One region of the Agathobaculum sp. TL06 genome, then DNA from elsewhere that is predicted to be linked to it. Evidence: riboswitches for the same ligand, from Rfam matches in the RefSeq annotation. Region 1 holds a riboswitch; the other holds the start of a gene.
The links. A riboswitch is a leader RNA that binds a small molecule or an ion and turns the genes downstream of it on or off. The one in region 1 is predicted to bind FMN.
Positions count from the first base shown of each region.

Region 2: linked by a shared signal. The riboswitch ahead of ACYQ3S_RS00500 (ECF transporter S component) and the one ahead of ribD (bifunctional diaminohydroxyphosphoribosylaminopyrimidine deaminase/5-amino-6-(5-phosphoribosylamino)uracil reductase RibD) in region 1 are both predicted to bind FMN.

Region 1 is NZ_BAAGGY010000014.1:35,028-47,154, reverse strand. It holds gene ACYQ3S_RS09815 (glutamine synthetase family protein) at 1-201, opposite strand, end outside; gene ACYQ3S_RS09810 (GltB/FmdC/FwdC-like GXGXG domain-containing protein) at 248-976, opposite strand; gene ACYQ3S_RS09805 (NAD(P)/FAD-dependent oxidoreductase) at 973-2,214, opposite strand; gene ACYQ3S_RS09800 (4Fe-4S dicluster domain-containing protein) at 2,220-2,648, opposite strand; gene ACYQ3S_RS09795 (glutamate synthase-related protein) at 2,727-4,232, opposite strand; gene ACYQ3S_RS09790 (class II glutamine amidotransferase) at 4,232-5,329, opposite strand; gene ACYQ3S_RS09785 (glutamine synthetase III family protein) at 5,723-7,810, shown strand; gene ACYQ3S_RS09780 (ammonium transporter) at 7,949-9,682, shown strand; FMN riboswitch at 9,837-9,964, shown strand; gene ribD (bifunctional diaminohydroxyphosphoribosylaminopyrimidine deaminase/5-amino-6-(5-phosphoribosylamino)uracil reductase RibD) at 10,120-11,217, shown strand; gene ACYQ3S_RS09770 (riboflavin synthase) at 11,199-11,840, shown strand; gene ACYQ3S_RS09765 (bifunctional 3,4-dihydroxy-2-butanone-4-phosphate synthase/GTP cyclohydrolase II) at 11,862-12,127, shown strand, end outside.
Region 2 is NZ_BAAGGY010000001.1:105,989-118,115, forward strand. It holds gene ACYQ3S_RS00495 (metallophosphoesterase) at 1-734, opposite strand, end outside; gene ACYQ3S_RS00500 (ECF transporter S component) at 805-1,422, opposite strand; FMN riboswitch at 1,513-1,645, opposite strand; gene ACYQ3S_RS00505 (toprim domain-containing protein) at 1,691-2,302, opposite strand; gene holA (DNA polymerase III subunit delta) at 2,299-3,354, opposite strand; gene ACYQ3S_RS00515 (ComEC/Rec2 family competence protein) at 3,358-5,592, opposite strand; gene ACYQ3S_RS00520 (histidine triad nucleotide-binding protein) at 5,666-6,004, opposite strand; gene alaS (alanine--tRNA ligase) at 6,040-8,667, opposite strand; gene ACYQ3S_RS00530 (helix-turn-helix domain-containing protein) at 9,121-9,813, shown strand; gene ACYQ3S_RS00535 (S-layer homology domain-containing protein) at 9,916-12,127, opposite strand, start outside.

The DNA of each region.
Region 1 (12,127 bases):
CAGGTCGCTGTCCTCCACGTTGAGGAAGCCGCGCAGCGCGGAGGCGTTGAAGTGGATGCCGTGCGCAAAGGCGCGCGGCAGCTCGGACGGCATGATAGCGATATTTTTCTGGTTGCCGAAAATATCGCAAAAGGCGAGCCGGATGAATTTGACATCATTTTCTGCTATAAATTGTACGACTTCGCTGACGGTGGTATCCATAAAGCCGCGCTCCTCTCTGAAAATCACAATATCCCGCGTCGGTCGTTCAGCTTTCATATGTGTAAAGCTGATGGTAGCCCGCTTCCGGATTGGGCGAAAGCACATAATATTTCTGAGCCTTGAGCGCGGCGGCGTCGCCGCCGAACAGCCGGCAGAAATCATCGATATAAGGGGCGAAGGACGCAGCCTCCTGCGGAGAAGCCTCGCTGACCAGCACCTGCCGGGGCAGGCCTGCGGGCGCCTGATCACATCTTAGCACAATTTTGCCGCCGTGCATACCGGTGCCGCAGAAATTTCCCGCCGGATACGCGCCGTCCTGCCCGATGCCGAGCACCAGGATGAGGCCGCCCGCCTGGTATTCGCCCAAAAACGAGCCGGCCCGACCGCCGATGACGACCACCGGAAAGTGGTCCTGGTAGGCCTTCATATGAATGCCGCCGCGGTAGCCGCAGTCGCCCTGAATGAAGATGCGCCCGCCGCGCATGCCGTAACCGCAGGCGTCGCCCGCGCTGCCATGGATGATGATGTCGCCGTCGTTCATGGTGTCGCCAACCGCCTCCTGCGCGTTGCCGAACACCTCGATGGTCGAGCCGTTGAGGTACTGGCCCAGGCCGTTGCCCGGCGTGCCGTGAATGGTCAGGGCCTTGCCGGACGAGCCGCAGCCCAGGTAGCGCTGCCCGACCGCGTTTTCGATGGTGATTTCGGTATCGTCAATCTGACGGAGCTGCTCGTTGAGCTGCTTATAATAGGTGAGGTTTGCCTGTACTGTGGTCATCCGTGTGCGCCTCCTAACTTTTTCGCGCGCTCGGCGCGGGAGAATGCCATCAGCTGCGGCTTCTCGCGGATTAAATCAAAGTCAATGGTGTCCAGCGGGGTCTGCTCGCGGATGAGCGAGGTGTAGATGCCCGCGCGGTCCACATCCCCGATGAGGATGAACCCGACCAGGCGGTTGTCGCGTGTGACGAGCAGCTTGTAGTGCTCCTCATCCTGCTCCAGGTAGGTCTCGCCGTCGTACGAGCCTGCGGTTATCATATGCAGCCCGAGGAAACCCGATGCATTCATCGGGATGGCCTTGTCAAAGCAGGCGCTGCCGCCCGCCATGGTCTTGCCCGCGGTCTCGCCCTGCATATAGGCGTTGGGCAGGATGGCGAGGATGCGGTCGGTTTCGGCCGCGATATCGTGCGAGACCGTGCAGTCGCCCGCGGCGTAGATGTCGGGCACGGTCGTGGCCGAATGCTCGTCAATTAAGATGCCGCGCTCGACCGCGCAGCCCGCTTCGGCGGCCAGCTCGGTGTTCGGCCGCACGCCGACCGCGACCACCAGCACGTCAAAGTCAACCGTCCCGCCGCTCTTGAGGTGGGCCGACTGCGGCTCAAACCGCGCGACCGAGTCGCCCAGCAGGAAGCGCACGCCCTTGCCCTCCAGGTGCTTCTGGATGATGGCGGCCGGCGCTTCGGTGAGCACGTTGGGCAGGATGCGCGGGGCCAGGTCGATGACGGTCAGCTCGGATACGCGCTGCTGGATGCCCTCGGCGCATTTCAGGCCGATGAGACCCGCGCCGACGATGAGCACGCGCTTGTCGTTCCCTGCGCCCAGCATGGCGTCCAGCCGCTTGGCATCGTCCAGCGTCATAAAGCTGGTCTTGTTTTCCACCGTGTCCAGCCCCTCCATGGGCGGCACAAACGGCCGCGAGCCGGTACAGATGCACAGCTTGTCATAGGGGACGGCCGCGCCGTCCTCGAGCACGACCGTTTTCGCGGCCGCGTCCACCTTGGCCGCGCGGCGGCCGAGCAGGGTGGTCACGCCGTTTTTCTCGTAAAAGTCCGCGGGACGGTACCGCAGCATTTTCTCCTCCGTGGTCTTGCCGAGCAGCAGGTAGGAGATAAGCGGCCGGCCGTATACCGGATACGGCTCGTCCGAAATGACCGTGATGGGGCCGGTTTGGTCGACCGCGCGGATGCCCTCGATCGTGCCGACCGCGGCGGTGCCGTTACCGATGATGACATAATTCATAGCGTTCACCTCTCCTCGTATACGATGGCCTTGTTCGGGCAGCCCTGCACGCACATCGGCTGGCCGAACGCATTCTTGGCGCACAGCTCGCATTTTTGGATCGCGCCCTCATTCGAGGTGGACAGCGCGCCATAGGGGCAGGACAGGATGCAGGTGTAGCAGCCGACGCACTTGTCCGAATCGATCTGCACGGCCCCGTCCACGATAGTCAGCGCGCCCGAGATGCAGCCCTTGACGCACAAAGGGTCGGTGCAGTGGCGGCAGCTCACCGCAAAGGAGATGTTGTCGCGCTCCTCGATGCGGATGCGGGGCGCGATTTTGTGGTCCTTGAGCGCCTTGACCATCGAGGACTTGCCCGAGTTGGCGAACGCGCAGTAATATTCGCATAAATGGCACCCCAGGCACCATTTTTCATTGACATAGACTCGTTTCATCTGATGAATCCAAACCTTTCTTATCCGGAAGTGGGCTGACGCAGCCCTTTCGCGCGTCAGCGCGCATCAAATCAAAGATCATTCGCCCGCGTGCTTGATGCCGAGGATAGCGAGCTCGCGGTCGCTCAGGCCGATGCCGCGCAGCATCAGGCGGTTGCCGCGCAGGGCCTCGATCGAGTTGATGCCCATGCCGCCCATCATTTCCTTGAGCTCATGGTCCCAGGCGGTGACCAGGTTGACCAGCCGCTGCGAGCCGATGTCCGGATTCAGGCGCTTGACCAGCTCGGGCCGCTGGGTCGCGATGCCCCAGTTGCACTTGCCGGTCTGGCAGGTGCGGCACAGATGGCAGCCGAGCGCGAGCAGCGCGCTGGTCGCGATGTAGCACGCGTCCGCGCCGAGCGCAATGGCCTTCAAAAGGTCGGCCGCGTTGCGGATGGAGCCGCCGACCACGACCGAAACCTGGTCGCGGATGCCCTCGTCGCGCAGACGCTGGTCAACCGCCGCGAGCGCCAGCTCAATGGGGATGCCGACGTTGTCGCGGATGCGGGTCGGGGCCGCGCCCGTGCCGCCGCGGTAGCCGTCGATGCAGATGATGTCCGCGCCCGAGCGCGCCACGCCCGAGGCGATGGCCGCCACGTTATGTACGGCCGCAATCTTGACCAGCACCGGCTTTTTGTACTCGGTTGCTTCCTTGAGCGAAAAGACCAGCTGGCGCAGGTCCTCGATGGAGTAGATGTCGTGGTGCGGAGCCGGGGAAATGGCGTCCGTGCCCTCGGGGATCATGCGGGTGCGGGAGATGTCCGGACCGACCTTGTGGCCGGGCAGATGGCCGCCGATGCCGGGCTTTGCGCCCTGCCCCATCTTGATTTCGATGGCCGCGCCCGCCTCCAGATAGTCCTTATGTACGCCGAAGCGGCCGGACGCGACCTGCACGATGGTGTGCGGGCCGTACTGGTAGAAGTCCTGGTGCAGGCCGCCCTCGCCGGTGTTGTAGTAGGTGCCGAGCTCGCAGGCCGCGCGGGCGAGCGACTCGTGCGCGTTGTAGGAGATCGAGCCGTAGCTCATGGCCGAGAACATGACCGGCACGCGCAGCTCGAGCTGGGGCGACAGGTTGGGTATCAGGTTGCCGTCCGCGTCGCGCTCGATTTTGCCCGGCTTTTTGCCGAGGAAGGTCCGCGTCTCCATGGGCTCGCGCAGCGGGTCGATGGAGGGGTTGGTGACCTGGGAGGCGTTGATGAGGATTTTATCCCAGTAGATGGGGTACGGCTCCGGATTGCCCATGGAGGAGAGCAGCACGCCGCCCGTGCCGGCCTGACGGTAGACCTCGGAGATGGCCTTGCCCGTCCAGTTGGCGTTTTCCTTAAAGGTATGGTCGGTCTTGACAATCTTCAGCGCGCGCGTCGGGCAGAGGGAGACGCAGCGGTGGCAGGCGACGCACTTGGACTCGTCGACCATCATCTTCTGGAATTCAGGGTCGTAGAAATGCACCTCGTTGGCGCACTGCCGCTCGCACGCGCGGCAGGCGATGCAGCGGTCGTAATTGCGCACGACCTCATACTGCGGATACAAAAAGTCGATAGCCATTATTGCTTTCCTCCATCATGCAGATTGACGATCACGGGCTCGCCGCCGCGCGGCGCCCAGATGCGGTCGAGCGTGGGCTCGATGGCGCGGATAGCGCATTCCTCGGACGCGATGTACACCGTGTCGCCCTTTTCGCCCACGACCATCGAGCGCAGCTTCAGCCGGTCGTTGAGGGCCATCAGGCCGCCCGTGTAGCCGACCAGGATGGAAAACGGTCCGGTCACCAGCAGGGAGGCAAAGGCGTTGCGCAGGTAGGTCAGGCGCTCGCGCTCGGCCGGCTCCTGCTTCTCAATGGTGGACCAGAAGGGCGCGGCGATGACGTTTGCAATCTCGCGGTAGGTCAGGCCGAGCTTGCGGCCCAGGTAGTCGACAATATAAGTAATGACCTCGGTGTCGGTCAGCAGGTCGCACGAGTAGCCGAACATCTCAATAAAACGGCGGTTGGCGTCGTACGAAGAGATTTCGCCGTTGTGGACCACGGTCGTGTCCAGCAGGGCGAAGGGGTGCGCGCCGCCCCACCAGCCGGGGGTGTTGGTCGGATAGCGGCCGTGGCAGGTCCAGGAGTAAGCCTCGTAATTCTCCAGCATATAGTATTCGCCCACGTCCTCCGGAAAGCCGCTGGCCTTGAACACGCCCATGTTTTTGCCCGAGGAGAAAATATACGCGCCCTCCAGCGTGTGATTGATGCGGATGACAAAACGGGAGGTGAATTCGCGTTCGTCCAGCTGGCTGGAGGTGAGCTTGGTGTGCAGCGGGGTGACAAAGTAGCGCCAGATCATGGGTTCGTCCGTGATGCGCGGGTGGCGGCGCGTGGGGATTTTGGACAGGTCGACGATGTCGAAATGGTGTTCGATTTCCTTTTCGCAGGCGGCCTTGGCCTCCGGTGTGTCATAAAATACATGGAACGCATAGTAGTCCGCGTACTCGGGGTAAATGCCGTAGCCCGCGAAGCCGCCGCCCAGTCCGTTCGAGCGGTCGTGCATGGGGCGGATGGAGGCGATGATGCGCTCCCCGTTTTCCCGCGTCCCGTCCTTGTGGAAGATACCGGAGATCGCGCACCCGGCCGGGATGCGGACCTGACCTTCTTTTTGCAGCATTGGTGTTTCCTCCTTATGTTGCCCGGCGCGCCGGGTTCGCTTTCCAGAAAGGGATAAAAAGAAAAGCGCCCGCCGCAAACGAGCAGAATTGCTCCTTTGCAGCGGACGCCGTTGTCCGTTCTTTTATTGTAGAACAGGCGCGCGCAAACGTCAAGCGGGTTTGAAGGAAAATGCGGATTTTTTGCACTTTGCCCAGAATGGGAGGGGATGGACGGGACTAAACCGGCAGATTGCAACAAAAACAGGCGGACGAGCAAAAAATCCGGCCGAAGGGGGTTGACAAACCGCGGCGGGGCGCGTATACTGCGCTTGTAAGCAGCAAAGGCGCTGTGGGAATGACACCCACGGCGCTTTTTTTGTTGCCATTTGACAGACGGTAAGGAGCGAATCGATATGAATACGGCGAAAAATGTGCCGGAGCTGTTCGGCAGCATGGTCTTTAACGAGACTGTGATGCGGGAGCGTCTTCCCAAGGACGTATACAAAAAGCTGAAGCAGACCATGCGCGAGGGTACGGCGATCGATGCGGAGGTCGCGCCGGTCGTGGCGACCGCGATGAAGGACTGGGCGCTCTCCAAGGGCGCAACGCATTATACGCACTGGTTCCAGCCGCTGACCGGTATCACGGCTGAAAAGCACGACTCGTTCATTTCCCCGACGGACGACGGCGGGGTCGTGATGGAGTTTTCCGGCAAGGAGCTCATCCGCGGCGAACCGGACGCGTCCTCGTTCCCCTCCGGCGGCCTGCGCGCGACCTTCGAGGCGCGTGGCTACACGGCCTGGGACCCGACCAGCTACGCCTTCGTCAAGGACGGCACCCTGTACATCCCCACCGCGTTCTGCTCCTATACGGGCGAAATCCTGGACAAAAAGACCCCGCTGCTGCGCTCGATGGACGCGCTCAGCACGCAGGCCTGCCGCGTGCTCAAACTGTTCGGCAAGGACGTCAAGCGCGTGACCACCACGGTCGGGCCGGAGCAGGAATACTTCCTGATCGACAAGGCGGACTATGCCAAGCGCAAGGACCTGATCTTCACCGGCCGCACGCTGTTCGGCGCCATGCCGCCCAAGGGACAGGAGATGGAGGATCACTACTTCGGCTCCATCCGTCCGCGCGTGGCGGCGTTCATGCAGGAACTGGACGAGGAGCTGTGGAAGCTTGGTATTTTTGCCAAGACCAAGCACAACGAGGTCGCACCCTGCCAGCATGAGATGGCGCCGGTGTTCACCACGACCAACATCGCCACCGACCACAACCAGCTCACCATGGAGGTCATGCGGCGCGTAGCGGAAAGGCACGGCTTCGTCTGCCTGCTCAACGAAAAGCCGTTCGAGGGCGTCAACGGCTCGGGCAAGCACAACAACTGGTCGATCTCGACCGACACGGGTGAGAACCTGCTCGAACCCGGCAAGGCGCCAAGCGGCAATCTGCAGTTTTTGCTTTTCCTGACCGCGGTTATCAAGGCCGTGGACGAATATCAGGACCTGCTGCGCATCTCGGTCGCCTCCGCGGGCAACGACCACCGTCTGGGCGCGAACGAGGCCCCGCCGGCGATCATCTCCATGTTTATCGGCGACGAGCTGCAGGCGATTCTGGACGCGGTCGAGGCCGGACGGGATTACACGGATATGGCCAAGACCAAGATGGATCTGGGCGTGTCCGCGCTGCCGGACATCCAGAAGGACACGACCGACCGCAACCGCACCTCGCCCTTTGCTTTCACAGGCAACAAGTTCGAGTTCCGCATGCTGGGCTCCTCGCTCAACATCGCCTGCCCGAACATCATGCTCAACACCGCGGTCGCGGAGGAGCTGCGCCAGTTCGCGGATGAGCTGGACGGCGCGGCGGACTTCCAGGCGGCGCTCACCGCGCTGCTGCGGCGCGAGATCAAGGCGCACAAGCGCATCATCTTCAACGGCAACGGCTACGACGAAAGCTGGGTCGCGGAAGCGGAAAAGCGCGGTCTGCTCAACCTCAAGTCCACGGATGCGGCGCTGCCGCACTACACGGATGAAAAGAACATCCGTCTGTTTGAGACGCACGGCGTGTACACCAAGCTGGAAATGGAGTCCCGCGAGGAGGCCGTGATCGAGGAGTATTACAAGACCCTGCACATCGAGGCGCTCACCATGCGCGACATGGCGCGCCGCGAGATCCTGCCCGCCTGCCTGTCGTTCGAACGCACGGTGGCGGACGGCGCACTGGCCAAGAAGCAGCTCGGCCTTGCGGGCGGCGCGGAAACCCGCCTGCTGACGCAGGTATCCGCCCTGAACGACGCGCTCGAGCGCGCGGTATCCACGCTGGAGGAGGCTGTGGAGGCCGCGCCGAAGGCGGACGCGGAAACGCTCGCGCATTACTACCACGATGAGGTGATCCCGTGCATGGACGCCGTGCGCAAGCCGGCCGACGCGCTGGAACGGATGGTGGGAAAGGAGTACTGGCCGTTCCCGACCTACGCGGATATCCTGTTTTATACCTGAATGACGCGGCCCGACAGCCTTGGGGCAAAGGGCGCGGCAAAGCAATTTTCGTGTGTAAAAAATTATCATACACAACGGCGTGTATTTCCGGCCTTGCGGCCGGAGATACACGCCAAATTTTTTAGGAGGGATTTTCTCATGCAAGACCTTGTAAACCTTGCCGCCTCGATGGATACTGGATGGACGCTGGTCGGCGCCGCGCTGGTGTTCTTCATGCAGGCGGGCTTCGCGATGGTGGAGACCGGCTTTACCCGGGCCAAGAACGCGGGCAACATCATCATGAAAAACCTGATGGACTTTTCACTCGGCACGCCGATCTTCTGGCTGGTCGGCTTCGGCATCATGTTCGGTTCGATGAACGGTGTGTTCGGCGGCTTTGACTTCTTGGCGGACGGCGTGGTCGGCGAGGGCTACGACTGGACGACGCTGATCTTCCAGACCGTGTTCTGTGCCACCGCCGCGACCATCGTGTCCGGCTCCATGGCCGAGCGCACCAAGTTCTCAGCCTACTGCATCTATTCCATGGTCATCTCGGCGGTGATCTACCCGATCTCCGGCCACTGGATCTGGGGCGGCGGCTGGCTCGCCGAGCTTGGCTTCCATGACTTCGCCGGCTCGACCGCGGTACACATGGTCGGCGGCGTAGCGGCGTTTGTTGGCGCGGCCATCCTCGGCCCGCGTATCGGCAAGTACACCAAGGACGGCAAGGCGCGCGCGATCCCCGGCCACTCGCTGACCCTGGGCGCGCTGGGCGTGTTCATCCTGTGGTTCTGCTGGTTCGGCTTCAACGGCGGCTCGACCGTCGCGCTGTCGAACGGCGCGGCCGAAACCGCGGCGCGCGTGTTCGTCACCACCAACATGGCGGCGGCGGTTGCGACGGTCACGGTTATGTGCGTGACCTGGGTGCGCTACAAGAAGCCGGACGTATCCATGACGCTCAACGGCTCGCTGGCCGGCCTGGTGGCCATTACGGCGGGCTGCGACACGGTAACGCCCTTCGGCGCAGCCATCATCGGCATCATCGCGGGCTTTGTGGTGGTGTTCGGCATTGAATTCATCGACCAGAAGCTCAAGGTGGACGATCCGGTCGGCGCGGTCGGCGTACATGGCCTGTGCGGCGCGACCGGCACGCTGATGGTCGGCCTGTTCGGCTACTACGCCTACGGCACGAACGACGTGGCGCCGGTTGGCCTGTTCTACGGCGGCGGCTGGCACGCGCTGGGTATCCAGGCACTCGGCATGGTCGTGGTGATCGCGTGGGTCGCGGTCACGATGACCGTGGTGTTCCAGATCATCAAGCACACGGTCGGCCTGCGCGTTTCCGAGGCCGAGGAGATCATGGGCCTTGACAAGCCCGAGCACGGCCTGCCCTCCGCCTATGCGGACTTTATGCCGGTGATCCCGTCTGTGCTGGGTACCAAGGCGGCGCAGGCCGCCGCAGGGGAAGCGGCCGCGGCCGCGCCCGCCCAGGCGGTGCCGGTCACTAAGATCACGTCCGAAGCGTCCAGCGGCGGACACAAGCTGAGCAAGGTGGTCATCCTTGCCAAGCAGTCCAAATTCGAGGTGCTGAAAAACGCGATGAACGAGATCGGTATTGCGGGCATGACCGTGACCAACGTGGTCGGCTGCGGCACGCAGAAGGGCGCGCCCGAGTACTACCGCGGCGCGGAGGTAGACGTGACGCTGCTGCCCAAGATCAAGATGGAGATTGTAGTGTCCAAGGTGCCGGTCGAGACCGTGATCGAAACGGCCAAGAAGGTGCTGTACACCGGCCACATCGGCGACGGCAAAATCTTTGTGTACGATGTGGAAAACGCGGTCAAGGTGCGCACGGGCGCAGAGGGTTACGACGCGCTGCAGTACGACGACTGACCGAGGAAAACAAGCCGGAACAGCGGGACAGGGCGGCAGCCCTGTCCCGCTTTCTGCAGAAAGCGGAGGCCGGACGAAAATTTATGCTTGCATTTTGCGGGGAAGGGTGTATACTGAAAGAGCAGAAAGCTTTCTGCAGGAAAACCGAATAAACAGATTTCTTCAGGGCAGGGTGCAATTCCCTACCGGCGGTACAGCCCGCGAGCGGACGCCTTTCCGGCGGAAGCATGACTCGGTGGAACTCCGAGGCCGACAGTATAGTCTGGATGAAAGAAGAAAAGTGTGAAAGCAAAAGGGGACGCCCCCTTTGTTTGATTCGCTTGTTTGCTGTCCTGAAACGCCGCGCGGCGTTTCAGGATTTTTTGTTTGGCGGCGCGCTATATATGTCCCGGAAGTCTGCGGCTTTCGGGACATTTTTTATTGGGAGATGATGCCGTTTGCAAGAGGAACTGCTGATGCGCAGGGCGCTCGAGCTGGCGCGGCGCGGCGCGGGACGGGTCAGCCCGAATCCGATGGTGGGCTGTGTGATCGCCCGCGGCGGGCGCGTGATCGGCGAGGGCTGGCATGAGGCGTGCGGCGGGCCGCATGCGGAACGCAACGCGCTGGCCGCCTGCACGGAGGACCCCGCGGGCGCGACGCTGTACGTTACGCTGGAGCCTTGCTGCCACTGGGGCCGCACGCCGCCCTGCACGGACGCGATTTTGGAGCGGGGCATCGCCCGCGTGGTGGTCGGATGCACGGACCCCAATCCGCTCGTCGGCGGGAAAGGGGTGCGCCTGCTGCGCGAGGCGGGCGTGGAGGTCGAGACCGGCGTGCTGGAACAGGAGTGCCGGCGGCTGAATGAGGTGTTTTTCCACTTTATCCAGCACCGGACGCCGTTTGTCGTGTATAAATACGCGATGACGCTGGACGGCAAGATCGCGTCCGCTTCGGGCGACAGCCGTTGGGTGAGCGGGGAGGCCGCGCGGCGCAGGGTGCATGAGGCGCGCGGGCAGCTTTCCGCAATCATGGTGGGCGTGGACACGGTGCTGGCGGACGATCCGCTGCTCACCTGCCGCATACCCGGCGGGCGTGATCCGCTGCGCATTGTGTGCGACAGTCGGGCGCGCACACCGCTGGACAGCCGCCTGATCCAAAGCGCGGGCGAGGTGCCGACCATAATCGCGGCAGCCGGCTGGAATGAGCGGGCCGCGGCGCTCGAAAAGGCGGGCGCGCAGATCCTGCTCTGCGGGGAGCGGGATGGACGGGTCGATCTGCGTGAGCTGATGCGGAAGCTCGGCGCGCGCGGCGTGGACAGCATCCTGCTGGAGGGCGGCCCGACGCTGGCGTTCGCCGCGTTGGAAGCTGGCATCGTCCGCAAGGTGCAGGCGTATATTGCGCCCAAGCTGCTCGGCGGCAGCGCGGCCAGGACGCCGGCCGGCGGGCAGGGGCTTGCGCGGATGGCCGATGCGTGGCGTCTGACCGATCTGACCGCCGAGCCGGTCGGAGAGGACTTTTTGTTGGAGGGATATCTGCCATGTTCACAGGACTTGTAGAGGAGGTCGGGCGCGTCGAACGCATCGCGCACGGCGCGCAGGGCGCGCGGCTGACGATTGCGGCCGACGCCGTGCTCGCGGGGACGCGGTGCGGCGACAGCATCGCGGTAAACGGCGTGTGCCTGACGGCCGCGGAGCTGGATGGGCGGACGTTTACCGCGGACGTAATGGCCGAAACCCTGCGCCGCTCCGGCCTGGGGGAGCTGCGCGCGGGCGCGCCGGTCAATCTGGAGCGCGCGATGCCCGCGGACGGGCGGTTCGGCGGACACATCGTGTCCGGACATATCGACGGCACGGGTACGGTCGCGTCGCTCCGGCGCGAGGATAACGCGGTCTGGCTGTCGGTCAAAACGCCCGCGGCCCTGCTGCGGTACATTGTGGAAAAAGGCTCGATTGCGATCGACGGCGTCAGCCTGACGGTCGCGCAGGTGGATGGACAGGGCTTTGCCGTGTCCATCATACCGCATACCGGCGCACAGACCATCCTGCTCGGCAAGCGGCCGGGCGAACGGGTGAATCTGGAATGCGATGTGATCGGCAAGTATGTGGAAAAGCTGCTTGCCCCGCATACCGCCCGGCAGACGGGCGTCACCATGGAATTTCTTAGTCAACACGGCTTTTAACAGAAAGAGGGAACCAGAATCATGCAGCAAAACTTTGCAACCATCGAACAGGCGCTTGACGAGCTGCGCGCCGGCCGGCTGATCATGGCGATCGACGATCCGGACCGCGAGAACGAGGGCGACCTGATCTGCGCGGCGGAATTTGCGACCACGGAGAACGTCAACTTTATGGCGACCCATGCCAAAGGGCTGATCTGCACGCCGATGAGCGCGGAAATCGCGGCGCGGCTCGGCTTTGAGCAGATGGTCAAGGTCAATACAGACAACCACCATACCGCGTTTACCGT
Region 2 (12,127 bases), on a different contig from region 1:
TGGCCGCCGGCGTATTCCGGAAAAAATCCTTGATTCGGCGCAATCAAACCATTCATGATATACGGGATTCTCCATTGGCCGCCGTGTGCATGGCCGCAAAGCGTTAAATCAAATGGATGCGCAGCGTATTCTTCTATATATTCCGGACGGTGCGCCAGCAGGATATGAAACGCGTCATCCCCGAACAGGTCGTCAAAGCGCTGCAGCGCTTTCCGGTAAGGCGCTGCATTCCCATATGAGCTTGGCACGCGGTCGCCATAGGCTGCCGGATCATCCACACCACAGATCACATATTCTCGGCCGTCCACTGTTATACGCTCCCGTTCATTATGTAAGACGTGTATTCCATAGGAATCTATCATCCGGAATATCTGCTCCGGCTCGCTGCTCCAATATTCATGATTGCCGGATACATAATAGCATGGCGCGATTTCTGTAATCTGTTTTAGCAGCAGCTTGGCGCCGTCCTGCGGTTGTTTATCGTCAACAATATCGCCGCATAGTGCGATAATATCCGGTTGCAGCTCTCGCACCCTGCGAACAAGCGGTGTCTGGTCGTTTCCGTAAACATAGCTGTGCAGGTCGGAAAGCATGACAATGCGCAGCTTTTCCTCCGCGTTGAGTTTGGGCGTTGACACCGTATAGCGGCGCGGCGTCAATCCGCAATAAAGGCCGCATATCCCCACGCCGACTGCGCACATCAGGACAGCGGACAATATCCGTTTTCTTTTCATTGTTGGATTCCTTTTTCTTTATTAGAATTAGAAAAGCGCGGCAGGCCCTCTCCCCTCCGCGCTTTTTGTTTCAGCCCGCCTGCCGGCTTTTATGATGCAGGTCGATCTGTTTGGATTTAATGAATACGCTGAGCTTTTTGTAAGCCAGCATCGTAATCACCGTCAAAATTACACCCTTGATCAGATTGAACGGCAATATGCCAAACAACAAGTATGCACTCATCCCGTCAATCGCAGGATTAACCGCAGCGCACATCTGGAATATCGCATCCAGATTCCACCCCATTCCGTTCACATAAAACGGAATAATGAGAAAATAGTTGGTCAGCATTCCCATGCAGGCCATGGCCACCGCGCCAACGGCACAGCCGATAACCGCAAATTTGCGGCTTTTGTGCATGCGATAAAGCAGCACAGCAACAATCACCAGTGTGGAAAGCATCAGAAAATCCGCCAATTCCCCCGAACCGGCCGTTTGGCTCTGGGTTAAATGGATCAGATCCTTGATACCGATCATGGTAATCGCCGGACCAATGCCAAAAATAAACGCGCCGATCAGGACCACCGCTCCGGAAAGATCCACTTTGAGAAACGGCGGCATAAGCGGGATCGGGAATTCAAAATACATCAGAACGGTAGCGATTGCCGCAAATACAGCGGTATAGGTGATCTTGCTTGCTTTTGTCATGGTTCTGTCTCCCTTGTAAGGAGTTCTGTTCGGTTGGGTAAATAAAAAGCCCTTGGAAATACTCCAAGGGCGCGCAGACGTACCGAGATACACCTGTTTCTTTCATCCGGACTATAACCGTCGGTTGGGATTCACACCCATCATGCCTTGCGGCTCGCAGACTATCAGGAACGACACCCTGTATACTGCCGGTGGAGACTTTCACTCCGCCCTGAAACAGAACTGATTTAATTTATGCTTTTATTATAGGTCAATTAGACGGGTTTTGTCAATGGTTTTCGGAAAAATGCTGCAGGATGGCCTCAATTTCCTGCCGTGTTCCGACTGCATTGATAAATTCCAGCAGTGCGTTGGCCGTCATATGCGCAGGCAACGCCAGCTCCTGCAGAAGCCGTTGCCGCCGCGCCGCACTGTCAGTTTGACCGGTCAGTCCCCATGCATAGAAATCCGCTTTCGTGATCGAACTATCGGCGGTATCCCCCCCTCTTTGCGCCTCCCCCTCCAGAAAGGTCGCACCAGCTCTGCGCAACGCGTCGCACAGGATGTCCGGCCGCATGCCTTCGACGCCGAGTTTGCCCTCTTTGGAAGCGTGCCGCTTGCGCTTTTCCTTTCCCCAAACATCCGGCACATACGCCTGCTTAATGCGGTCCCGAGGCAGCGCGCCTTTCAGATAATTCCGGATCACAAAGCCCGCGCCATCGCTATCCGTCAGGATAATCAGCCCGCGTGCCTGCGCAATACGCCGCAGCAGCTTCAGCCGGTCCTTGTCATGGAAGATACGGAAGCCGCCGGTCTCTAATACAACGGTATCCACCACCTGTTTGAGCGTATTGATATCATATCGTCCCTCTACAAGGATCGCTTCCCGAATACGGATCATGTGCGCTCCCCCTTTTGCGCGGATGCAAGCGCAAGCAGGGTCAGCTCGATCTGCTTCTGCCGGTCGACAGCGCTCCCTTTCAGCGCGGTATCCGTCTGCGCGCAAAGAGACGCCGCCTGCCGCAGCCAGTCGAGTGAAACGCGGCGCGCGGCATTCTGTATCTGTCGGGCATAGTACGGCGATTTGGAACCGATCAGCTCCATCAGCAGCCGCTCCCCTCCCCTTGCGCTCTCACACAGCTTAGCGCCGTATAACCGCTGGATGTGGCGCGTAATGGTCGTAAAAATCATAACCTCATTATTTTTCTGCGCAATCAGCTCGCCCACCAGGGAAACCGCCCTGTCGAATTTACCCGCCGTGATCGCATCCGTCAGATCGAAAATAACCGCGTCCAGAACCGGCGAGCATACCGCGTCGATATTGTATTTACGGATCTCCCCTGTTGTCGTGTGCGCGGCCGCCTTATCGATTTCGCCGGCCAGGTTGGTCATCGAATTTCCGCACAGAAATATCAGGTATGAAGCGTTATCCGCGGTAATCGTGCAGCCAAGCGACCGGACCCGCCGCTCGATCCATGCAACCAGCTCATTTTCCTCCAAACGGCTGCATTCCGCTATGCAGGCGGTTTTCTCAAGCGTTTTGTAGAGCTTTGTCCGTTTATCGAGCTTGCCCTCCAAAATGTCATAATAAAACACCAGGCATACATAGTCCGGCAGATCACTGAGCATCTCGGGCAGTAAATCACCAAATCCGGCCGGCGGCTTGGAAAGGTCGAAGTCGGTAACAATAATCAGCTTTTTCTCCGACATGGCTGGATAACTGTCAATCGCCTCGGTAAGCTGCTCCGGAGTCAGGCCTTTCCCTTCGTATTCCAGCAGGTTAAAATCCGCAAAGGCGGCATCCACTACCTTTTCCTTGAGTTGGCGCAGATAGTGCGCCTTCATATAGTCCTCGTCGCCGGTTATAATGTATAAAGGTGCAAAGGAACGCTCTTTCAGATCGTGGATCAGCTTTGCCTTGCCGTTATTCGCGTTTTTTCTGGGTGTAGCCATGCGCTATCCCTCCTTTTTGTAGCGTTCCTGCAGTTCGCCGGTGAAATATGGGCTTTCAATCGGCGTTCCCTCAAATTTATGCAACACGTCCCCTGTGCCGGACTGCAGAATGATCCGCTGCGCGTTTGTATCCGATATAAGCTGACGCAGCAGCGCGGTATCCTCCATATTCCGTTGTGAGAGCACAATATCCGGTGCGGAATACGACTCGGTTTCAAAGAATGCCGCAAGCTGTTTTTGCGTGGGACTGTGCAGCACTAAAACATGGCCGTCAATCCGCACACCAAGCTTGCCGTCACAGACAGGAAAAACCGTGACCGGTGCGGCGGCGTCCAACTGCACCGTATCCTCTACGATCTCCGCATCCGCCTCCGCAACCAACTGCAGCAGCTCTTTGTTGTGCTGCGTCTCTTTGCAGCCGTTCGGAATCAAGATTTGTCCGACCGGCGTATGCTGCAGCAGTTCAGGCAGATCGCGGGCATGCCCCTTATCCACCGCGGTCAAAACCAGTGTGTCAACCTGCCGGAAGCCGTTCCACTGCATCCATTCTCGCACGGAAGCCGCAGCGTTGCGATAGCCTCCGTCTCCCGCGCAATCGATAAGCGTCATGCTGCCAACCGCGTCGGATACAATGATCGCCTGCCCGCTGCCACACGGGAGATAGGTCACGGAGTAGTGCTGCTGGTTATAATATGCGCCCGCAGCCGTGATGCCAAACAGCGCAAGACAGAAAACCGGCAAAACATAGCGCCATTTGATATGAGCGCCTGCAAGCAGCCAGGCTAAAATTCCAGCAAAGGACAAAACAAGCGCGGAAATGCCGAAGCTGTCCGCCCAGTTAATCAGGCCGAACGGCAGGCCCGCAATCCAGTTGCATATATCGAGGATATAGGTCAGCAATGGAGCGATCGCTTTTGCGCACAGCGCTGCTAAAAATGGAAAGAACGCCGACGTCAGGCAAACCAGAAAACCGCCGATAAAACATACGGCAGTCACGCCGACGACCAGAAGATTGCTGAGCAGCGACAGGATGGAGACATAACCGAACGCGCTGAGGATGATCGGCGTGGTAAAAATCGTCGCACATACCGTGCAGGAGACCGATCCGACAACTACAGACAGGATGCGGTACACCATTTTCGGAAAAGACCGGAACGGCTTCATCAGCCGCCGCTGCATTTTGCCGGCCAACAGGATCAGCCCCAGCGTGGCGGTAAAGGAAAGCTGCAAACTGAGGCTTGCGATTGCGTAAGGATTGAGAAGCAGCAAAAGCGCGAGCGCTAAAAACAGGGAATTCAGGCTGTTCGCTTCTTTGCGCAGCAGGAAAGCGCCGGCCGTGACCAAATACATGACCGCTGCACGGATTACGGACGGGGTCACTCCAGCGATCGGCACAAATAAAAGGATGAACGGAATCGAAACCAGCGTACCGATCCTGCGTCCCAACAGCGAGCAAAACGCCACCAGAAAGCCGATATGCAGACCGGAAACCGCGACAAGATGACTCAGTCCGGCAATGCGGAGCGCCAGGGCATCCGCATCGCTGATCCCAGATTTATCGCCCAATAAAAGCGCCGTGAGCAGACCCGCCGGCCGCTCCGGAAGTGCGCCTGCAATCGCCTGCTTGCAGTAGCGGGCAATCCGCTGCGGCAGAAAGCGCAGCGTGTCCCGTTCGGTGCCGGTCACCTCAAACCGGACGGGCGCGTCTTCCTCCGTTTGGTTATAGGAGGACGCAATAAAGCAGCGGTTGGATGCCTGGTATACCGCACGGTCAAATCCCTCGGCAGCGCCCGGCAAATAAAATCCAACGTTGACCACAATGTGGTCCCCTGCATAGAGCGGGGTATCCGTCAGCGGAAGGTAGCAAAAGGTGCGGAACGTCTGCTCCACCTCTCCGTTATGGGTAACGGAAAGCAGCGCGCGCTGGCTGTCCTCATAAACGTCCGGATCTTCCAGCAAAACAGCCTGGATATCCAGGCTTTGGCCATTCAGATGCCGGATTGGCTCAACAATATACAGATTATAGATCGAGAAGCCGCAGAAAGCCAGATGCGCTGCGGCCAGCATGCCAAACAGCGCAAACGCCTTGTTCCGGTAGATGAATACACCGGCAAGCAGCAAAAACACGGCAAGCAAAAGCAGCGAAACCATCAGACTGGGAGCCCAGTCAAGGCAAACCGCGCAGAAAAGAGCCGCCGCAATTGCCGGCACCAAATAAACCAGCGGACGCTCCAGCATAAAAATCCCCTTCCGGCTTTCCTGTTTCAAAAAAGAAGTGGCACGGTCGTGCCACTTCTTTGCAACTGCTGCATCAGCCCGGCGGCCAAGTCATATCACGGCCGGAAAGCACATGGAAGTGCAGGTGGAACACGCTTTGCCCTGCCTGTTCTCCGATATTGGATACGATGCGGAAGCTTTCCATGCCCTGTTCCTTCGCGACTTTTGCGATCACCTCAAAACAGTGGGCAACCACCGCGCTGTTGGACGCATCCACCTCCGCAGCGGAACGGATGTGCTGCTTCGGAATCACGAGGAAATGCGTCGGCGCCTGGGGATCGATATCATAAAAGGCATAGCACAGCTCGTCCTCATAGACCTTTTTGGAGGGGATATCCCCGGAAATAATTTTACAGAACAGACAATCGCTCATGACGACCTCTCCTTTCTGATACCAGTATACCGGCTTTACAACAACGCGTCAACAATGTTATTGACCGCTTCGAGCGCTTCCTCCAGTTTTTCCGGCTGCTTTCCGCCCGCGGTTGCACTGTCCGGACGCCCGCCGCCGCCGCCGCCAACGATCTTGGCGACTTCCTTTACAATCTTACCCGCATGCGCGCCCTTTTTGACCGCTTCCGCGCCGCAGACGCACAGCAAGCTTATCTTGCCGTCGTTGACCGAGGACAGTACAGCGACCATGTTCGGCGCTTTTTCCTTGATGCCGTCGCCCATCGTGCGCAGCACATCCGCCGAGGCGTCTTCCAGCTTGGTTGCGACCACGTTGACGCCCTTAACATCACGCGATACGTTGAACAGGTCGACCATCTGCATCGAGGCAAGCTTTCCGTTGAGCTTTTCCAGCTTTTTGGCCATCGTGCGCAGGTCAGCCATGGTCTGTTCCACCTTGGCCGCCAACTCGTTCGGGGAGGTTTTGAGCGCGGCCGCGGTTTCGTTCAATATATGCTGGCGCTCATTGAGGAAATCCAGCACCGCTCTGCCGGTCACGGCTTCAATGCGGCGCACACCGGCCGCAACGGAAGCCTCTCCAATAATTTTAAACATACCCGCCTTGGCCGTGTTATCCAAATGCGTGCCGCCGCACAGTTCAATCGAATCGCCGGCCTGAACAACACGCACAACCGCGCCATATTTTTCACCGAACAGCGCCATCGCGCCCTTTTTCTTCGCCTCGTCAATGGACATCTCTTCCGTGACCACCGGATAACCGGCAAGGATCGCGTCATTGACCAGCGTTTCCACCTGCTGCAGCTCGTCCGCTGTCAAAGCCGCGAAATGCGTAAAGTCGAAACGGAGGTGATCGTTTGCAGTGTAAGAGCCTGCCTGCTCCACATGATCGCCCAGAGCCTTGCGCAGCGCTTTTTGCAGCAGATGGGTCGAGGTATGCGCACGGCAGATCGCCTGACGGTATTCCGCGTCCACCTTGGCCTCCACCTCGTCGTCCACGGAAAGCGCGCCCTCGGTGACTGTACCGATGTGCATATACTTGCCGTCCTTGGTCTTCTGCACGTCAGACACGGTCATCACGCCGTTTTTGCCGATCAGTACGCCGTGGTCGCCGATCTGACCGCCCATTTCCGCATAAAACGGCGTATGATCGAGCACGGCCGTAATCTTTTCGCCCTTTGCCGCCGCTCCGGACGGTTCGCCCTCATTAACGATCGCCAGCACCTTGGCGTTTTCTCCCAGTGTTTCATAACCGTCAAAACGGGTTTTGATCGCCTTGTCCAAACCAAGATCCTCGCTCTGCCAGCCAAGGTCGCCCATTTTTTTGCGGTCCTCGCGGGCGCGCTCGCGCTGCTCGTTCATCAGACGGTCAAATTCCGCGCGGTCGGTGGTCATCCCCTGTTCTTCCAGAATCTCAAGCGTCAGATCGATCGGGAAGCCATAGGTGTCATAGAGCTGGAATGCGTCCGCTGCGGGCAATTCCTTGCTGTTTGCCGCCGCAATGCGTTCGTTCAGAATGGACAGACCGCTGTCAATGGTTTTGTTGAAGCTTGCCTCCTCGTTTTCAATTACCTTGTGGATATATTTCTGTTTTTCGACCAGCTCCGGATAAGCGCCGCCGGATTCCTCAATGACAGTGGTCGCCACCTCGGACAGGAACGGCCGGTCGATACCGAGCAGCTTGCCGTGGCGCGCCGCCCGCCGCAGCAGGCGCCGCAGCACATAGCCGCGCCCCTCGTTGGAGGGGATAACACCGTCGCAGATCATCATAACGGTCGAGCGAATATGGTCGGTGACCACACGGAGGGAAATATCGGTTTTCTCGCTTTCTCCATAATGCTTCCCAGCAATCTCGGATACCTTATTGGTGATATTCCGCACGGTATCCACGTCAAACAGGGAGCCTACCCCCTGCACCACGCAAGCCAGGCGTTCCAGACCCATGCCGGTATCGATATTCTTCTGCTTTAATTCGGTGTAATTCCCCTGTCCGTCATTGTCGAACTGGGAAAATACGTTGTTCCAAACCTCCATATACCGGTCGCAGTCGCAGCCGACCGTGCAGCCGGGCTTGCCGCAGCCGAACTCCGGTCCGCGGTCGTAGTAGATTTCCGAGCAGGGACCGCACGGGCCGGAGCCATGCTCCCAGAAATTGTCCTCCTTGCCGAAGCGGAAGATCCGCTCCGCCGGAATGCCAATATCCTTGTTCCAGATTTCAAACGCCTCGTCATCATCCACATAGATGGACGGATACAAAAGCTCCGGATCAATGCCGACCCACTCCGGACTGGTCAGGAATTCCCAGCTCCAGGCAATCGCTTCTTTTTTGAAATAATCGCCGAAAGAGAAATTGCCTAACATTTCAAAAAACGTGCCGTGCCGCGCAGTCTTGCCGACGTTCTCAATATCGCCTGTTCGGATACACTTCTGGCAGGTCGTCACACGATGGCGCGGCGGCTCCTGCTCGCCGGTGAAAAAGGGCTTCATCGGCGCCATACCGGAATTGATCAGCAGAAGCGACGGATCGTTCTGCGGAATGAGCGAAAAGCTCGGCAAGCGCAGATGTCCCTTGGTTTCAAAAAACTTCAGATACATTTCGCGCAGCTCGTTCAAGCCTCTGTACTGCATAACATTTATCCTCCAAAAATTTAATATGACAAATAAAAAAAGCCTCCGCCCAATCCTGTCAGGGGCGAAAGCATGCTTCCACGGTACCACCCTGATCTGCGCTGTAAAACGCATCTCAGCGGTTCGATATCGGGAACCTAACCGGCCTGTTTTTTTACAGGCTGCTCGGAAGTGGCCGTTTTCCGGACTGAACAAGGGGTTGCACCAATTCCCTCTCTCTTTGGATCACTCCGTTGGAAAACTCGTTTCGTCATCGCATTTTCTATCGCGTATATTATACTGCTTTTCCAGCCTAATGTCAACAAAAACCGCCAAAGCTGACGATCTGTATGGACATTTATTAAAGCAACAACAAAATAAAAAAAATTTGCGCTGCAACCGCCAGTTGCCATATAGTTGGTAGCCAAAAGCAATAATTTCCGGTATACTCTTGAGTGAAAAGAGGTGTTTTCTATGACAGTGGGAGAAAGGATCAAAGCCTGCAGGCAAAATGCGGGAATGTCACAGGAGAAGGTCGCTGATCTGATCGGCGTAAGCCGTCAGGCCGTCACCAAATGGGAAGCAGACCTGTCGGCCCCTAACACAGAGAACCTGTTCAAATTAGCAGAGTTATTCGGCACAACAGTCGATATGCTGCTCGATACAGGAAATACTGCCAGCTCGTCTGCTGTTGAACAGGTTTATGCTCTTTTCAAAAGGGAAGAAGAGAGGAAACGGGCAGACCGAAGCAAGAGACGGAAAGAGAACATGGCCGCGGCCTTGATCGTCGTCTGCGCGTATCTTACGATCTATCTGATCGGCCGTTTTATCTGGTGCGACCGGTCCAATTCCAGCCTGCTTGGTTGGCTGGTATCCGCAAAACCATCCGGAAGCAATAGTTATCTTTATGGCTGGCTGCTCAACAGCGATCTGTTCTGGATCGCAATGGCAATTTCTGCTGTCCCTTCTCTTTTCGGCAGGCATCGATTTTCATTTGTTACGCTGCTTGCATTTGCGCTCGGTTTGCTCGCTGGCATTGTGTTTGGCCCCAATCCTGCGGGAGCGCCGTATGGACACGACCATTATGGCTGGGCGATTTGGGGCGGTATCTATCTGCTATCCATTATTGTTGGAATTGTGGCAGAACTGTACAATCGTAAAAAATAAATGAATATCGGAAAAGGCTCCGCCAATGTGGCGGAGCCTTTTTATCCAGCTTTGAAGCGGGATGCTAACCGGCCATAAAGCGATGGCCTTTAGTCCTTTCCATTAAGATGCGATAATCATGCGGATTTTCCCGCCATCCTCCGCATTTTTGTTTGCGTACAGACGGAAATCCGTATAATTAGCTTTTGCGTTTTGCAGGGAGATAAATTCCCTGCGGTCGGATACATAAACACCGATATCATCCGTCAGGTTGTAATACCCGTCTCTGGTCCGGACGCCGGTAGCCCCGTCAAACGCGGAAACCGATACTGTGTCGACCAGCTTGAGCGGGAGCGTTGAGAACGAGTGGTTCACAGCGCTGCTCCCGTTTTTATACCCTTTCGGTATGCCGATCGCACCGCCGTTCAAGCCGCCCGGCAGCGCGTCTACCCGATATTCCTCGGATACGGTTTTGGAGCCGTCCCAATACTTGATACCAGCATAGTATTCCTTGTTGTCATCCTCGCCGCGGCTGGAGCCGGAGCCGATACCGTAAATCCAGCTATCGCCGGTTACGTCTCCCAAAATAATATTGGTTACCGTACCCGCGTTGTCGATCACCGTATAACGGATCTGACTGGACGGCACCGAAGCCAGGTCGATATCCGACTGGGCGATTGCTGACAAGGGCGCGCCCGGCGCAACCTCTTCATAAATCCGAACCTTGGGCGATACCACGGAATTTCCGATCTTGCCGTCCGCAAGCGACCAGCTTCCGGATACCCTGCCGGTAAGCGCTCTTTTGGTCAGATACGCCGAACCGTTAGAGGACTGTCCGACCGAAACCAGGCGGCCCATCAGTTCGTCCAGATTCTCCGCTTCGGCCTGGATATGCAGAGTCAACCCATTGGTCAGTACAACCGTCACCTTTTTCCCGTCTACTGCGGTAACGATCCCCTGCATGTCCGCGCTGACCATGTTCTTCGGATAGGCGGCAATGACATCGCCCGCTTCGCTGAACAGCAGCGTGATATAATCCTTGAGCTTAATATCCTCGAACGAGGCAGCCGCGCGGTCGGAGATCGAATAGGACTGCCCGCCGAACAGCTCTACCGTCTGCGGATAGGCGAAAGACGGCTCGCCCTTGGTGTAGCATCCGCTGATCTTGGCGTCCGAAACGACCGCCTGGCGATTTGCGGGATCGAGCGTAACCACATCGTATTTTTTAATCCTGGAGCGGTCGATCACCGCGCCGTTCTTAATGATCTGATATTCCTCCGGAATATTGACAGAGGTTGCAAGGCCGTAAACGAAAGAGGTGTCGCTGGACGAGGTCGCGGACGGCAGGACCGCCATCAGCTGTAGCGCGCCATACTCGTCGTAGTAGAGCGTCAAGGTGTCGCCGTGCTGAATCCCCGCCCACATATTTGAAAACTTATCCAGCTTTTTCTCCCGCGCAACATAGAGATCGGTGTCTCGGTTAGGGCGGAGGGTCTGCGTGCTGGTCGAAATGCTGTCGGCCGCCGCGCTCGTTACGGTGTAAGTCTCGATCTTGTTATTGTTGGGAACGACGCCTACCGCGACCTTATCCCCTTCCTTGCCGATCACGATCGTTCCGTAAACGCCGATCAGGCTTTTGTCCAGCGTACCCGCGGTTTTGCGCGGTGACTCGTTCAGAGAACCGTTTTCATAGAAGATCGCTTCATTGGGCGCCAGCGAGGAATCCGTTTCGCTGGTCGCCAGCAAAATACAGTTTTCGATGGTAGAAGAGGATATCTTATTCAGCAGCATGCCGGAGTTATCGCCTTTCAGCTCTGTCCCCAGCGTATTGAGCAGCAGGGTCGCCGCGTCGCCGCGCTTCACGGCCGCTGTGGCGTTGGTAACCGATACGTTTTCCGTCAGGCCGAGGGACTGCGCGCGGGCGATATAGTCCGCCGGCCAAAACGGGCCGATGTCGGTCTCCGTATAGCCCAGCATGCGCAGCAGCATGGTGCAGACTTCCCCGAAGTTAACGGTTTTGTCCGGACCAAAGGTACCGTCCGCATAGCCGCGGATGATGGAGTATTCTTTCAGATCAGGATGGCGCACTGCGGCATTGATATATTGCGCGGCCCAATGTGAGCTTTTAACGTCCGGAAAGATCGTATAGCTGCCATAGGCGCTTACATCGGAAACGCCCAGCGCGGTCACCGCCAGCTTACAGAACTGCGCTCTTGTCAGCGCGCTGTTTGGATCAAACCGGTTTCCCCCCACCCCCTGCATGATCCCTAAAGCGTCCAGGACGGAGGCGGTCTGCGAAAGCTTGCTGTCCGTGATGTCGGTAAACGATGCCGAA